2 regions of the Flavobacterium artemisiae genome follow, and region 1 is predicted to be linked to the other one. Evidence: riboswitches for the same ligand, from Rfam matches in the RefSeq annotation. Region 1 holds a riboswitch; the other holds the start of a gene.
The links. A riboswitch is a leader RNA that binds a small molecule or an ion and turns the genes downstream of it on or off. The one in region 1 is predicted to bind S-adenosylmethionine.

Region 1 (7,588 bases):
TTCAACCTCAGCATTAAAAGAAGTGATTTCCTGACGCTGTTTCTTTAAAATCGAAATCATATCAATTGCGCTGCATCCTGCAACACCCATTAACACTAATTCCATTGGACTTGCACCTAAATCACTTCCGCCAAATTCGGCTCTGCTGTCAACGTCAACTATGTGGCCGCGTTCATTTTTTACTTTGAAATGAAATGCGTCGTTTACTCTGTTTAAAGTTACTTTCATTGTGTTGTTATTTTTTTGTTTTTTATTCTTCGCAATCTTGTCCTTTCGAGGAACTAGACCTATAAATCTTAAATCTAAACTCTTAAATCTGCAATCAGATTACTCCTTTTCAGACAATCTCAAAATATCTCCAAAAACTCCTCTTGCTGTTACTGCAGAACCCGCACCAGCTCCTTGAATAACGATTGGTCGATCTCCGTAAGATTCTGTGTAAATTTCGAAGAAAGAATCAGAACCTTTTAATCCGCCTAATGCAGTATCTTTTGGAACTGAAACTAATTTTACTTCTAAAATTCCTTTGTCATTCTGCAAATCTCCAGATAATTCTCCAATATATCTTAAAACGTGATTTGGTTCTTGATCGGCTTTTACTTTTTCGTAAATCGGATCGAATTCTTTTAATTTCGTCAAGAAATCGGCTGCGCTTCCTTCACGTAAGTGTTCTGGAATTAAGTTCTGAATTGCGATTTCTTCAAACTCATTTTGCAAATCTAATTCTCTCGCTAAAATCAATAATTTTCTACCAACGTCATTTCCGCATAAATCTTCACGCGGGTCTGGTTCTGTGTATCCGTTATCAATTGCTTCCTGTAGAATCTGACTGAATGGAGCATCTTTCGCAGAAAAATTATTAAATAAATAACTTAATGTTCCAGAGAAAACTCCTTTTATTTTCGTGATATTTTCACCCGAAAGGTGTAATAATTTTATCGTATCAATTAATGGCAAACCTGCGCCAACGTTAGTTTCGTACAAATAATTCTTTTGATTTTCTTCCAAAGCTTTTCTGATGTCTTTATAGAAACCATAGCTTAATGTATTAGCCACTTTATTCGAAGAAATCAAATCAAAACTGCTTTCGATTAACGAAATGTAATTCTCAACAAATGATGCACTTGCTGTATTATCAATCGCAATCAAGTTTTCTAAATGGTGCTCATTCGCGTAGGCGATAACATCATTTATAGTGTAAGCCTGACCTTCTTTTTGAATCTCATTTTTCCAGTCTGAAGTTACACCATATTTATTTAAAAGCACTTTTTTAGAATTCGCGATAGCAAAAACATTCAGTTTAATTCCTTTACGTTTTTCAATTGCTGCAGTTGATTCTAAGATTTGATTAATTAAAGTTCCTCCAACCAATCCGTGACCGAAAATTGCGATGTTGATTTTTTTCGAAACTCCAAAAATCTCTCCGTGAATTACACTTAACGCTCTGTTTAGTTCTGATTTTTTCACCACCAAACTCACGTTTTTACCCGTAACTGTGTTGTTGAATAAAATCGGGACAATTTTGTTTTTGATTAATGCTGTATAAGGCTTGTGGAAAGTACTCAAATCCTGACCAATAATCGAAATAACCGATACATTATCTGTCACTGTAATTTGGTTTACGTCTTTAGAATAAAAGTCATTTTCGAACTCCTTTTCTAATTCAACCATTGCTGTTGTTGCTTTTTCTGTAGCTACAACCAATCCGATTCCTCGTTCTGAAGATCCCTGCGAAATAATACTTACCGAAATATTATTATCTCCCATTACTTTAAAAATTCGGGCATCAACTCCTGCTTTCCCAAGTAATCCGCGACCTTCAAGATTTACCAGAGAAACATTTTCTAAAACTGAAAGTGTCTTAATTCCTTCTTTTGAAGAATCTGAAGTGATTAAAGTACCGCGATTTTCATGGTTGAAAGTGTTTAAAATTCGAAGCGGAATGTTTTTTTCTAATAACGGAATAATCGTTTTGGCATGAAGGATTGTTGCTCCAAAATTGGCTAATTCATTTGCTTCGTTAAAAGATAAAAATTCGATTTTTTTAGCATCAGCAACCAAATCTGGGTTTGCAGTGTAAATTCCGTCAACGTGTGTAAAGTTTTGTAATTCTTCTGCATTTAGGTAATTGGCAATTAAAGAAGCGGTGTAGTTACTTCCGTTTCTTCCTAGAGTTGTTGTGTCGTTGTTGTTGTTTGAACCAATGAAACCTGTTACAATATTTACGGTTTTCCCGTTATGTTCTTTAAAATAGTTAACCACATTTTTCTTAGAAAGCTGTTCTAATGGCTGTGCATCGCCAAATTTAGAATCTGTTTTCAGCAATGATCTTGTATCAACAAAATTTGCTGGAATTCCTTTTTCAATCAAAATTGCAGTCAGTAATCTCGCCGAAAGCAATTCGCCTTTAGACAAAATCTGATCTTTAATTTTGTTGCTGTAATCTCCAATTAAGCTTACGCCTTCAAACAGTTTATCTAAAACATTAAATTCTTCTGATAAATCAACTTGCGGATAATCTGAAATCTGGTATTTTTTAAAATTTTCTAATAATTCTTTGTAACTGCCGTTTTTTGCAGCAATGCTCAAGATGAATTCTAGTTCGTCTGTAGCATTTCCGCGGGCAGAAACAACAACGGCAATCTGCTCGCCTTGATTTACTTTATCTGTAATAATTGAAACAACTTTGTTAAGTCCTTCTCCGTTTGATAATGATTTACCTCCAAATTTTAATACTTTCATTTTATTTCTTTATAGTTTCTGCCTTAAAAATGTCGGCAAGTAAATAGTCTAATTGTTTGTACTCGATTAAAAAAGCGTCATGTCCGTGAACCGAATCAATTTCGCTGTAAAAAACATTGTCTTTAAATTTCTTCAGTTCTACATAGGTTTCTTTGTTTTCTTTAGCTGTAAAAAACAAATCCGAATTGATTCCGACGATATGAATTGAAGCTTTGGATTTCGACAATAAATTTTCAAAGTTTTCTGTATTTCTTGTGATATCAATTGTTTTGAGCAATTGATTCATTAATTTATAAGAAGAAAGCTGAAATCGCTGTTGCAATTTTTTTCCGTGATGTGCCAGCCAGCTTTCGATATTAAAAATCAGAAGATCCTGATTGATTGTTCTCTGAAATTTTTCTTTGAATGATTCTGGAGATCGGTAACATAACATGGCGTGAATTCTGGCATCTTCGATTGGTTTTGAAGAATTATTGAGAATCTGTTCCTGAAGAAAACAATTCGCAATAAGCCAGTCTGTCGATTTCCAATCGCTTGCAATCGGGATAAGATGTTCAGTGATGTTGGGTTCTAATGCTAAGATTTCCCACGCAATACCACCTCCGACAGAACCTCCGATAATAGCAAAAAGCTGCTGAATATTTAAAGCTTTAATTCCTTGGATAAAAATTCTCGCAACATCTCTTGCAGTAAAATCATGATGATTTTCTATAAGATAAGAAGTGTTTCCGTTTCCTGGAACATCAAAAGCGAGAATAGTATAAACAGCAGTATCAATGGTTTTACCCTCACCAATCAAATCATTCCACCAGCCGTTTTCGCCGGTAACAATTGCATTTCCTGTTAAGGCATGATTTACCAAAACAATAGGTGCACTGTGCAGAGGTTGTCCTGACAATGTGAAATTTAATGGCAACGAATGATAATCTGCACCACTTTCGGTGATGAAATCTTGAATTATAATGGGATTAGGTCTATTTTCCAATTTTCAAATCTTTAATTTTGATTTGTATATGTGGAAATATTAGAAAGAAAGTCTAGAGTTGTACTAGAAAAATTCTTGTTGTTATCTTTCCACGTTTGGGCGTGGTAGAATGCAGCACCTTCTTCGAATTAACGAAGGGTTGCTAAGGATTCATCGGGTCTAATCCCTCCTCCTTTCTTTATAACATTTCAATACGTATTTGAACTTAACGGTGCAAATTAACTACTAATTTCTTAAACAAACAAATTTTATCGAAACTGTTTGTTCAATTTCATGAACATACTGCAGCAAAAACTATTGTACGCAAAAAATTACCGAACAGGAATGCCCAGTAAAATTAAGCAGGTTTTAACCTAGTTTATATCACTTGTCAGTTTATATAAAAAGTGTTTCATTTTCTTTTGAATACATCAAAAACAATAAAGAATTTGGTACTTTTTTTTCAGCGTTTTTATCCGTTTCTGTCATTCCGAATCTTGGGTGATTTAATTCGTTTGCTGGCGGCGGATTGTTTCTTTTTGTTCTTCTGTTTTTCAAGTTAGAAATTTTTTCTGCTAAGTAGTTAAATGTGCTCATGATATTAAGTTTTAGTTCAGTTGTGTTTTATAATCTTTATTTCTCTTTTATGTTTTCGTTAATTCGTTTGACAGAATAAAAAAACCCTTTTGGAATTTCGGATACCAAAAGGGTTTAAGTTTTTTAAACTCATTTATACTTTTAGTATCAACAGACGCATACGCAAATAAGCGCGACAGTAAACATCTTGTTTATCTGTAAGGATTTATTCATCTGTGATTTATATTGTATTTTAAATTTCTGCATTTTTAATAATTTAAAAAGCCTCCTGAAAATGTTTCGGGAGGCTTTTGCTATATAATTATGTTTCTTACAATTTTTTAAGCAATAGACAACCCAGCCTCGGTAATAACCGAAATGGCATAAAACATTTTGTTGACTTTTAAGTTCATTTGATTTCTAGTAGTTTTTGGGTATAACAAATATGCAAATATTTTTTTTATTATACAAATGAAATTCAGGAATTTAATTACAAAAATCGTTAAAAAACTCTTTTTAACGATTAAAAACATCTTACAAAACTAAAAAACAGTAATTACTAAGTAAAAAACCTACAATAACTGTTTTTTCAAAAACTTTTCAGCATCACTCTTTCAAAGAACTTTATTCAAATATTAGCACTTTTTAAAGCCAGACGGCCTCTTTATTCTTTATTTTCTCGGTAATTTTCAAAATATCGGCGATTACCCCCCTCGAAATTGCCTGCTTACATGGCGGCGCACTTTGAATCACAATAGGAACTGATGCATAAGATTTGGTATAAATTTCGAAAATGGTATCAGAGCCTTTTAATTGTCCGATGGCAGAATCTGATGGTTCTGAAATTAATTTTACTTCTAATATATTTTTTTCAAAATCAAATTCTCCTACATACCGAAGCACGTGATTATCTGCTTGCGTGATTTTTGCAATTTTGAATGATTTATCTAATGCATCTTTATTTAGAACACCATTTTTTTCCAGATGATCTTCTGTGATAAAAGGTTTTATTTTGATATCTGCAAAATCAAAATCCCTGCCTATTTCTCGTGTTAAAATGAGCAGTTTTCTCGCCGTATCATTTCCGGACAGATCTTCTTTAAAAGTTGATTTCATTAATCCTAACAAACTGGCATCTTTTAAAACAGATGAAAACGAAACATCTTCTGCCGAAAATCGGTTAAATACATAACTTAAATTGTCTGAGAAAACACCTCGGATCTTGGTTATTTTTTCGCCAGAATAATACAAATCTCTCAAAGTCTGTAAAACCGGAATTCCTGTATCGACAGATGTTTCATACAAAAACTCTTTATCGAACTTTTTAAGATTCGATCGTAGTTCTTTGTATAAATCTATCGGAAGCGTATTTGCTTTTTTATTGACCGCTACGATGTTAAATCCGTTTTCAATTAACGTATTGTAATGTTTTACCAATTCATCACTGTCTGTTGCGTCTACGGCAATTAGGTTTTCGAATTCATTTTCTTTCGCAAATTCGATAATATCTTCTACTTTAAAAGGAACTGCCAATTGTCTAAAATTGGTTTCCCAGGAATAACCTACACCTTCTTTTTCAAAAAAAGCAACCGTCGAATTGGTTATTATCGGAAAATGAAAATCTACGTTTTTACTTTCCAGAAAAAAATCCTGGCTTTCGATAATCTGATTGATCAAAGTGCTTCCGATATTTCCAATCCCAAAAAGGATAATATTTATTTTAAGCTTTGACATAATTTCTGTTTTTTTTTAACCATATAAGTGATATAAGTTCATTTAAAATCGCGCTCGCAATTCAGACGACAGAATTAGACGCACTGCGGTGCGTCTTCTACAATACGCCATACCTAAAATGAACTTATATCACTTATATGGTTTAATTTTTTATAATGATGTTTTTCATAAAAAATTACCTTTAGCACATTGGCTAAAGGCAATCTTTCAAACAAAAAACAAAAAAACCTAATTTTTATTAATGCTGTATTGCGATTGGGTAACGCTTGCAAAAACAGTTTGAAGATCTGCAATCAAATCTTCTATATCTTCAATTCCCACAGAAAGGCGAACTAAATCTTTAGAAACTCCAGTTTCTATTTGTTCCTCTTCTGTCAATTGCTGGTGTGTAGTACTTGCGGGGTGAATAATCAGTGATTTTGTATCGCCAATGTTCGCCAATAAAGAGAATAACTTTGTTTCGTCTACTACTTTTTTAGCAGCATCAAAACCGCCTTTTAATCCGAAAGTGATAATACCACTTTGACCTTGCGGCAAATATTCTTTTGCTAAATCATGATATTTACTTGATTTTAAACCTGGATAATTTACCCAGACAACCTCATCTTGTTTTTCTAACCATTCGGCTAATGCCAAAGCATTTTCGCTGTGCTTTTTAATTCTGATTGGAAGTGTTTCTAATCCTTGAATAATTTGAAAAGCATTAAACGGACTCAAAGCAGCACCAAAATCACGTAAACCTTCGATTCTTGCTTTTGCTATAAAAGCCGCATTTCCTAAAGCTTCATGATATACTAATCCATGGTATCCTGCAGATGGTTCTGTAAATTCTGGGAATTTTCCGTTAGACCAATCAAAATTTCCAGCATCAATGATAACGCCTCCTAACGAAGTTCCGTTTCCAGCAATATATTTAGTTAAGGAATGAATAACAATATCGGCACCGTATTTAATTGGGTTTAATAAATAAGGTGTCGCAACTGTATTATCTACTATAAAGGGCACTTTGAATGCTTTGGCTTCTGCCGAAATCCCTTTTAAATCCAATACATCTAATTTTGGATTTCCAAGAGATTCTACAAAAAATGCTCTTGTATTTTCTTTTGCTGCTTTAGTAAAATTTTCTGGTTTTGAAGGATCTACAAATGTTGTTGTAATTCCTAATCTTGGCAAAGTTACTTTTAGCAGATTATAAGTTCCGCCATACAAACTGTTTGAAGCCACAATATGATCTCCAGCTTTTAATAGTGTTAATAAAGTTGTCGAAATTGCCGATGCTCCAGATGCTGTTACCACAGCTCCGATTCCGCCTTCAAGCGCCGCTAGTCTCTGTTCTAAAACATCGTTTGTCGGGTTATTTAATCTTGTATAAATAAATCCAGCTTCTGCAAGACCAAAAAGATTCGCTGCATGATCGGCATTATTAAATACATACGATGAAGTCTGGTAAATTGGTACTGCTCTTGTTCCTGCGTTTTTAGTAACATCGTGTCCTGCGTGAAGTGCGTTGGTTGCAAATTTTTGTGTGCTCATGATTTCTTAGTTTTTTAGGTATTGTTAATACTATTATAT
Region 2 (7,588 bases), on a different contig from region 1:
ACGACTTCTTTAGAAATAAAAAGAAAAGTAACCGTTGGTTATCAGCCGGAACAAATGGTGGTTCATAACGGAAAATTGTATGTAGCAAATTCAGGCGGTTATCGCGTTCCGAATTATGATCGAACGGTTTCGGTTATTGATTTGGAAACTTTCACAGAAATCAAAAAAATAGATGTCGGCATAAATCTCTACGGAATGCAGATCGACAGCCGCGGTGATATTTATGTGAGTTCACGCGGTGATTACTACAACACGCCATCAAATCTTTTTGTAATTGATACTAAAACCGATGAGAAAAAAATGCAACTCGATATTCCTGCTTTGGGAATGTGTTTAGTCGACGATCTGCTTTACTATTACAGTGTTTCCTGGAGTTATCTTACCAACAGCAATAAAATTGCTTACGGAATTCTCGACACCAGAACCAAAAAAGTTATAAGCGACAAAATTATTACCGACGGAACCGACAAAAACATCATGATTCCGTATGGACTTCAAGTTAATCCAGAAACCAAAGAAATCTACATTACCGATGCGCAAAACTATGTCGTAACGGGCTATATCTACTGTTTTACACCAGAGGGAAAATTAAAATGGAAAACTACAGCGGGAAATATTCCTGCACATATTGCCTTTATAACCAAAAAATAAAAAAATATGAATTCAAGAATACGTAAACATTTTCGAATAACAGTATTGACCATTTTGGCCATCATGCTCGCAAACTGTTCAGGCGGCGGTGATGACAATCCTGAAACGGGTGGCGAATCGCAGACTAATGAGGTTAAAACACAACGTTTTACGATTTTGACTTTAAGTCCAAAAACAACTGCAAGCTCAGATGCGACTTATAGTTGGTCGGCTGCAAATGTTTCATCAGAAAATTATTCATTGACCAATCTTACTTCAAAAGAAGCTTTGTTTGCCGCTGCTACGGAAGGAACCTATCAGTTTAATGTGGTTATTACAGACAAAGGAACGACTCAAACGCAAAAAGTAACCGTTACCGTAACTGCTGAAGCCAAAGAACTAAAAGGCTTTATTTCTAAAGTATTTGAATTTAAACCAGCACCGGGGCAGTTTGTAAATGACCTCCCAGTTGCCAATGATGGAGATACTGCGGATAGGGTTTTGGGAAGAGCAAATTCATATCTGGCAAAGAAAAACGGAGATCTTATTTCGCTTGGAGCTTTTGGCGGCTATGTTGTTTTTGGTTTTGACCATAGTATTGTAAACGTAAAAGGGAAACGTGATTTCAGGGTTTTAGGAAATGCTTTTTGGGCAGAAGCCAATCCAAATCCAAATGCGGAATTTCGAGGCGGAAGCAGTGAAGCAGGAGTAATCATGGTTTCGTATGATAAAAACAAAAACGGACTTCCAGATGATGAATGGTTTGAAATTGAAGGCGGAGGTCATAAAATGGCAAAAACAATTCGCAATTACGAAATAACTTATCACAGACCTGATCCAAACAAAACGCCGGTTCCAGGAGGCGGAACAGGATCGGTTCTTTTTACTGACATGGAATATATCTATTGGAAAGACAATCAAGGAAAAGAGGGGTATCTGGCGCAAAATAACGCCTATAATCATTCTTTAGATTATTGGCCAAAATGGCTTAAAGATCAGGCAACGATTACTTTTAAAGGAACAAGATTGCCAGATAATGCGGTTGACGAAAGCGGCAACGGAAGCTATTATGTTCAATATGCTTTTCTATACGGATATGCAGATAATGCGCCAAACAACGACGATGATTCTGCTATTGATATTGATTGGGCAATAGACAACAATGGTAATAAAGTCCAGCTTCCAGCAATAGATTTTGTAAAAGTTTATAACGGATTGAATCAGCAGGCAGGATGGCTGGGAGAAACTTCAACAGAGATTTCAGGTGCGACCGATTTACATCTTTTGGGAGAAAATATTCCAACCCGATAATTTTTAACTAGTATCAAACCAAATTATTATATCCAAGTTATGAAAAAAAATGTTACCCATTTTTTGTTGGCTGCCTTTTTGTTTGCTTTTGTTGGTTGCAGCAGTGACGACAAGCCAGACGAAAATGCCAATAAAATTGAAATTACACTTCAGGAAAAGTATGAGACGCCGACTTTTACAGTTTTAGATATTAATGCTTCTGATGCTGGTGCAACTGCAAAATACGAATGGATCATGACTAAAAATCCTGTAGATCAGGTTACAGATTCTATTGTTGGAAACACAAAAGACTTACGATTTATAGCAATTTACGCGGGTTCTTATGAATTTATCTTGAATGTTACTTCTGGTGATAAAAAAGGAACGAAAAGTACGATTGTAAATGTTGTAAACGAAACAGCAAATTACAATGCGTATGTTACTCGAATTTTTGATTTTGATCCAGCACCAGGAATGTTTGCCAACGATTTATTCAAAGACGGAAATTCTAAAGAAGATGTAATGAAAACCGTTTTAGGAAGAATTGACAAAACAAGTGTGGGCTATGCTGTAGATTTAGGAGGTTTTGGAGGTTCTATTGTGGTTGGATTCGATCATACGATTGTGAATGTTGCAGGAGCAAGTGATTTTAGAGTGTACGGAGGAGATATTTCGAATCCAACGGTTCCTAAAGCCAATCCGCCGGCACCAGGGATAATATTTGTTGCTTATGATAAAAATAAAAACGGAAAACCAGACGAGGACGAATGGTACGAAATAATCGGAAGTCAGCATACTAAATCAAATACAGTAAAGAATTTTAAAATTACATATCGTAAAAAAGGGGCAAACGAACCTTTGGTAACATCAAGTGCGCTTTTCCTCGATTACGAACATGTATACTGCGAAAATAATCAAGAAGAAAAGTATTATCTGGCCAGACCAAAAGCGAAGAAAGAATTTTATCCTTTATGGAAAACACAGACAGAAGTAAGTTATGAAGGAACAAAGCTGGATGTAGATTTTGAAACGGCACGTCCAGGTCAGACTACTTTGTGGAATTCTAAGTCTCCAGAATGGGGATATGTAAATGCCGTAAATCCAGATATTGATATTGATTGGGCAGTTGATAAAAACGGTAACAAAGCCAATCTTCCAGGAATCGATTTCATCAAAGTGGTGAATTGTGTGAGCGAGCCTATGGGACTTTGCCAGCAGCAATCTTCAATGGCAACAGTATTTTCGGGAGCAGGAGATCTTCACATCTTAAAAAAATACAATTTAAAACAAGCAAAAAACTAACAACATGAAAAAGTATTTAAAGTATAGTTTATTTCTAATGGCTTGTATTTCTTTTAATGCGTGCAGTAACGACGATTCGAAAACAGATGAAGTGATAGAAGAGCCTGTAAAAGATCCGGTTATCTCTATAAAATTAGCAGCAGCATTTGCTGTTCAGCGTTACGATGTGACAGAAATTGCACCAGAAGTAACAATTGAAAATGGTGAAGGCAAAACAGCACTATACAAATGGTCTACTAAAGTTACAGGCAAAGATGGTGTCGCAAAAGATTCGATTATTGGCGACAGCAAAACGTTATTGTTTATAACGCCAAAAGCAGCCGATTATAATGTTGATCTTACTGTAACGGTAGATAAAATTGTAAAACAAGCGTCAACTAAAGTTACAGTTTCTGAAAGTGGAAAAACATATACAGCCAAAGCGCTGACACTTGTCGATTTTTTACCAGCGCCAAGTTTTAATACGATTGCCTATGCAACAAAAGAAGAGTCTTTGCAGAAAACACAGGAAAGTGTAAAAAGCGGAAGCGCAGTTTATTTAGGAACTTTTGGAGGATACATCGTAACTGCGTTTGACCACACCGTAATTAATACTTACGGTAAACGCGATTTTGTGGTTAAAATGGCAGAAACTTCTAGTACTGCAAAATATTCGCCTGTAAGTATTGCAGTAGCATATGACGCAAACAAAAACGGAATTGCAGATGAAAACGAATGGTACGAAATCGCAGGAAGCGAATACTATAAATCAACAACGGTTAAGAATTATGAGATTACCTATAAAAAACCGAATCCCACCGCAACTCCTGTAACAGGAACTCTCAGCTGGCAGTACGACACAGCTTATATTCCGTGGACAGATAATAAAGGCGGATCTGGTTCGATTACGAGAACAAATACCAGAAGAAGAAACAACTATTACCCTGCATGGCAAGCTGATACTTATACTTTAAAAGGAACAAAATTGGCAATACCAGTAAAAGATGTCAGTGATGGTGCTGGCACAAGTTACAATGTTGGAACTTTTGAATGGGGTTACGGCGGTATCAAAGATCCTTCAATTGATATTAGCTGGGCAGTGGACAAAGACGGTAAAAAAGTGCATTTACCGGGAGTAGATTTCGTAAAAGTGTATGTTTCAACATTTGAAGCATTAGGATCGAATGATTTATTGACAAGTACTTTTCAGGAAATTTCAGATTTGAATTTTCCGAAACAATAATTACTACCAAATAAATATTAACCCTAAATTTTATAAATTATGAAAAAAGCAGTTTATTTTTTGACGCTTGGTTTAATGCTTGGATTTGCATCCTGCAGCAGCGACGATGACGTTTTAAGTAGTGAAAATGCCTCGGCGCTAAAAAGTGCTTCAGCAAAAACAGCCAGAACAGCAGTTACAGATCCTTCTATAGGAACTACTACGACGCTTAACCTGACGAGTTCTTTATTGACCAACGGAACGACAACAACAGGAGGGAAGTACTGGGAAAACACCTATGTGTCTAATACCAATTTGAGTGTTGATATTTTTACTTTTTCTCACACAGCAACTTCTGTTGGCTATAATTACTGGGACGGATTTATTGTTTCAAACGTAAATGATATTACAGATTACGGTTCTGGTGCGGGTCCAGGCGGCTCAGACGGCTGGGTGGCTCATCAGTGGGGGACTATGGCAGGAAGCGGTTTTGGAACTTCTTCAACTATTGCAGCTGGAACGCCAGGAACTACGGGAGATCCGTATATTGTTGCTTATTGGTCTAGTTATATGGATCCTGCTTCACCACAAGGAACTACTTTTAGTGAGTCAAGTTTTTCAAATTGGATTAAAATCGGAAACACTGGTTTGTATTCAGTTGAAGGATTAAAAATTAATATTCATCCTTGGCCTTATTATGGTTGTTTAAACGGAGACGGTTTTGCACAGCCATTTGCTTCTGGAGATCATTTTGAACTTTTGATTTATGGTGTGGATGAAAACGGAACAATCACAAATCCGATTGAGCATTCTTTGGCAGATTATACAGGATCGTCTTTAGTAATGCCTACAGGCTGGATAAATGTTTCGACAACTGAATTAGCGAGTTTAGGAGATGTAAAATATCTTGTTTTCCAAATGGCTTCAACAGATTCGGATCCTATTTACGGAATGAATACAGCTGCTTATTTTTGTCTAGATAAATTATCGGTAAAACGAGTAGAGTAATATTTAAAGAGCCATTTTTTTAATGGCTCTTTTCTTTTTGATAAACTTTGAAGGTGCTTATATTAAAATTAGAATGATAATATTTTGATTAAAAGAGTTTTACTGTGGTTTTTATTGCCTAAAATGTGTCATTTTATTTCTCTAAATAAAAAGTTTTCAAAAAAAATAAGTTTATATTCTACTAATTTGATATAATTAATATATATTTGCATGACTTATCCAGAAAGACTGAGGGAATCGGCCCAGTGATGTCTTAGCAACCTGTTGCCAAATAAGGTGCTAAATCCTTCCGCAGAAGCGGACAGATAAGAGATTTCGTTGGAAATTCTGAATAAGCTTTAAATTTTGAAAAACGTATAAATTATTAAAATGAAAACGAAGCTATTCTTTTTAAAAGGCCAACCAGCAAAATCTGTTTTTTCTGCCATTCAAAGCCCGAATGTAGTTTTCCGAATGCGCGGTCGTTAATTTTTATTTCCCATTTTTTGCAATCTAACAAAGGCCATTTTGCTATCGGTCCATGAATTTTTATATCCAATTTTAAACTTTTATTTATATGAAAAAAATACTCTTAAGTTTTGCATTGATTTTTAGTCTGACACAAACTCAGGCACAAGAAAATAATATACAGTTAAAAGGAACTGTAGTAGATACTGTTGCACAATATGTTTATCTGCAAAAGTTTCATAATAAAATGTTCACTACGATTGATTCGGTTAAAGTGAAAGACGGAAATTTTAGTTTTAAAACGAAAGTCAAAACTCCAGAATTGTATGGTTTAAGCGTTAATACAGCACAAAGTCCGTTGTATATTTTCCTAGAAAAAGGACCAATTTCGGTAAAATTAAATCCGAAGAAATATTACAGCAATTCTGTTGTTGAAGGTTCTGCATCGCAAGATTTGTTTGAGGCATATAAAAAATCCAATGATATAGAAATCAGCAAATTTATAACAGAACATCCCGCTTCTATAGTGTCGGCATATGTTTTATACAGAAACTGGTCGTACCGATTAACGCCAGAACAAATCACACAAAATATTGCTTTGTTAGATAAAAACCTTCAAAGTTCTACTTACGTGAAAGAACTAAAAGAACTGGCAATTGTTTTGGATGGATTGGCAATTGGTAAAAAAGCCCCTGATTTTACCGCCAATAACCCAGACGGAAAGCCAGTTCGTTTTTCAGAAAACTTAAAAGGCTACACTTTAGTAGATTTTTGGGCTTCATGGTGTGGTCCATGCCGAAGAGAGAACCCAAATATCGTTGCGGCTTACAAAGAATTTCATGATAAAGGTTTTAATATAATTGGAATCTCTTTAGACAAAAAGAAAGAAAACTGGGTAAAAGGAATCCAAGATGATCATTTGGACTGGACACATGTTTCAGATTTACTTTTTTGGAACAGTGCTGTAGCTAAGTTATATGGAGTAAGAGCCATCCCAGCCAATTATTTGGTAGATCCAAACGGAATTATCGTTGCGAGAAACCTTCATGGAGAAGAATTACAAACTACACTTAAATCGCTTTTAGGAAATAAGAGTTAAGATTTAAACACATAGAAACATAGATTTTTTGATCTTATAACAGGAGAATTAAAAGAAACTAGTTTCTCAAACATAGTCAAACGATTAGATCTTTGTCAAAGTTTAAAACTTTGACAAAGATTCATAGAGAACTTTGCTCGCAAGGATGTTTGTTCTATAAAACTGATAATAAATAATAATTAAAAATGATAAGGATATGAATGCTATTGAGACACCAACAGAATCAATTGAATTGGAGTGTTACTTTTCAGAGTTCAGAAAAAATACAATAGGTGTAAACCACAATTTTGAATCGGTTTATGGTAAACAGAAACTGCTTTATGCAGACTGGGTTGCCAGCGGAAGATTATACATTCCGATTGAGGATGTCATGCTCAACAAAATCGGTCCGATGATTGCCAATACACATTCATTTTCAAGTCAAACAGGAAAAGCTTCTACGTACGCTTATCAACATGCGAGAGAGATTATTAAGAAACATGTTAATGCCAATGATCAAGACGTTTTAGTAACAACAGGAACCGGAATGACGGCTGCTTTATCTAAACTGCAGCGTATTATAGGTTTGCGAAAAAATGCAGAAGAAAAAGACAGACCAGTAGTTTTTATCA

Region 2: it holds a riboswitch for S-adenosylmethionine, as region 1 does, so the genes downstream of both, ACFSC2_RS08880 (redoxin domain-containing protein) here and ACFSC2_RS13230 (alpha/beta fold hydrolase) in region 1, are expected to answer to the same signal.

The regions. Positions count from the first base shown of each region.
Region 1 is NZ_JBHUDZ010000012.1:577,617-585,204, reverse strand. Features, by position in the region: gene ACFSC2_RS13240 (OsmC family protein) at 1-228, opposite strand, end outside; gene thrA (bifunctional aspartate kinase/homoserine dehydrogenase I) at 328-2,742, opposite strand; gene ACFSC2_RS13230 (alpha/beta fold hydrolase) at 2,744-3,727, opposite strand; SAM riboswitch class I at 3,806-3,914, opposite strand; gene ACFSC2_RS13225 (hypothetical protein) at 4,103-4,303, opposite strand; gene ACFSC2_RS13220 (homoserine dehydrogenase family protein) at 4,928-6,016, opposite strand; gene ACFSC2_RS13215 (O-acetylhomoserine aminocarboxypropyltransferase/cysteine synthase family protein) at 6,245-7,549, opposite strand.
Region 2 is NZ_JBHUDZ010000008.1:23,267-30,854, forward strand. Features, by position in the region: gene ACFSC2_RS08855 (DUF5074 domain-containing protein) at 1-651, shown strand, start outside; gene ACFSC2_RS08860 (cell surface protein) at 658-1,941, shown strand; gene ACFSC2_RS08865 (cell surface protein) at 1,981-3,222, shown strand; gene ACFSC2_RS08870 (hypothetical protein) at 3,227-4,444, shown strand; gene ACFSC2_RS08875 (DUF4465 domain-containing protein) at 4,484-5,431, shown strand; SAM riboswitch class I at 5,644-5,743, shown strand; gene ACFSC2_RS08880 (redoxin domain-containing protein) at 5,988-6,977, shown strand; gene ACFSC2_RS08885 (aminotransferase class V-fold PLP-dependent enzyme) at 7,174-7,588, shown strand, end outside.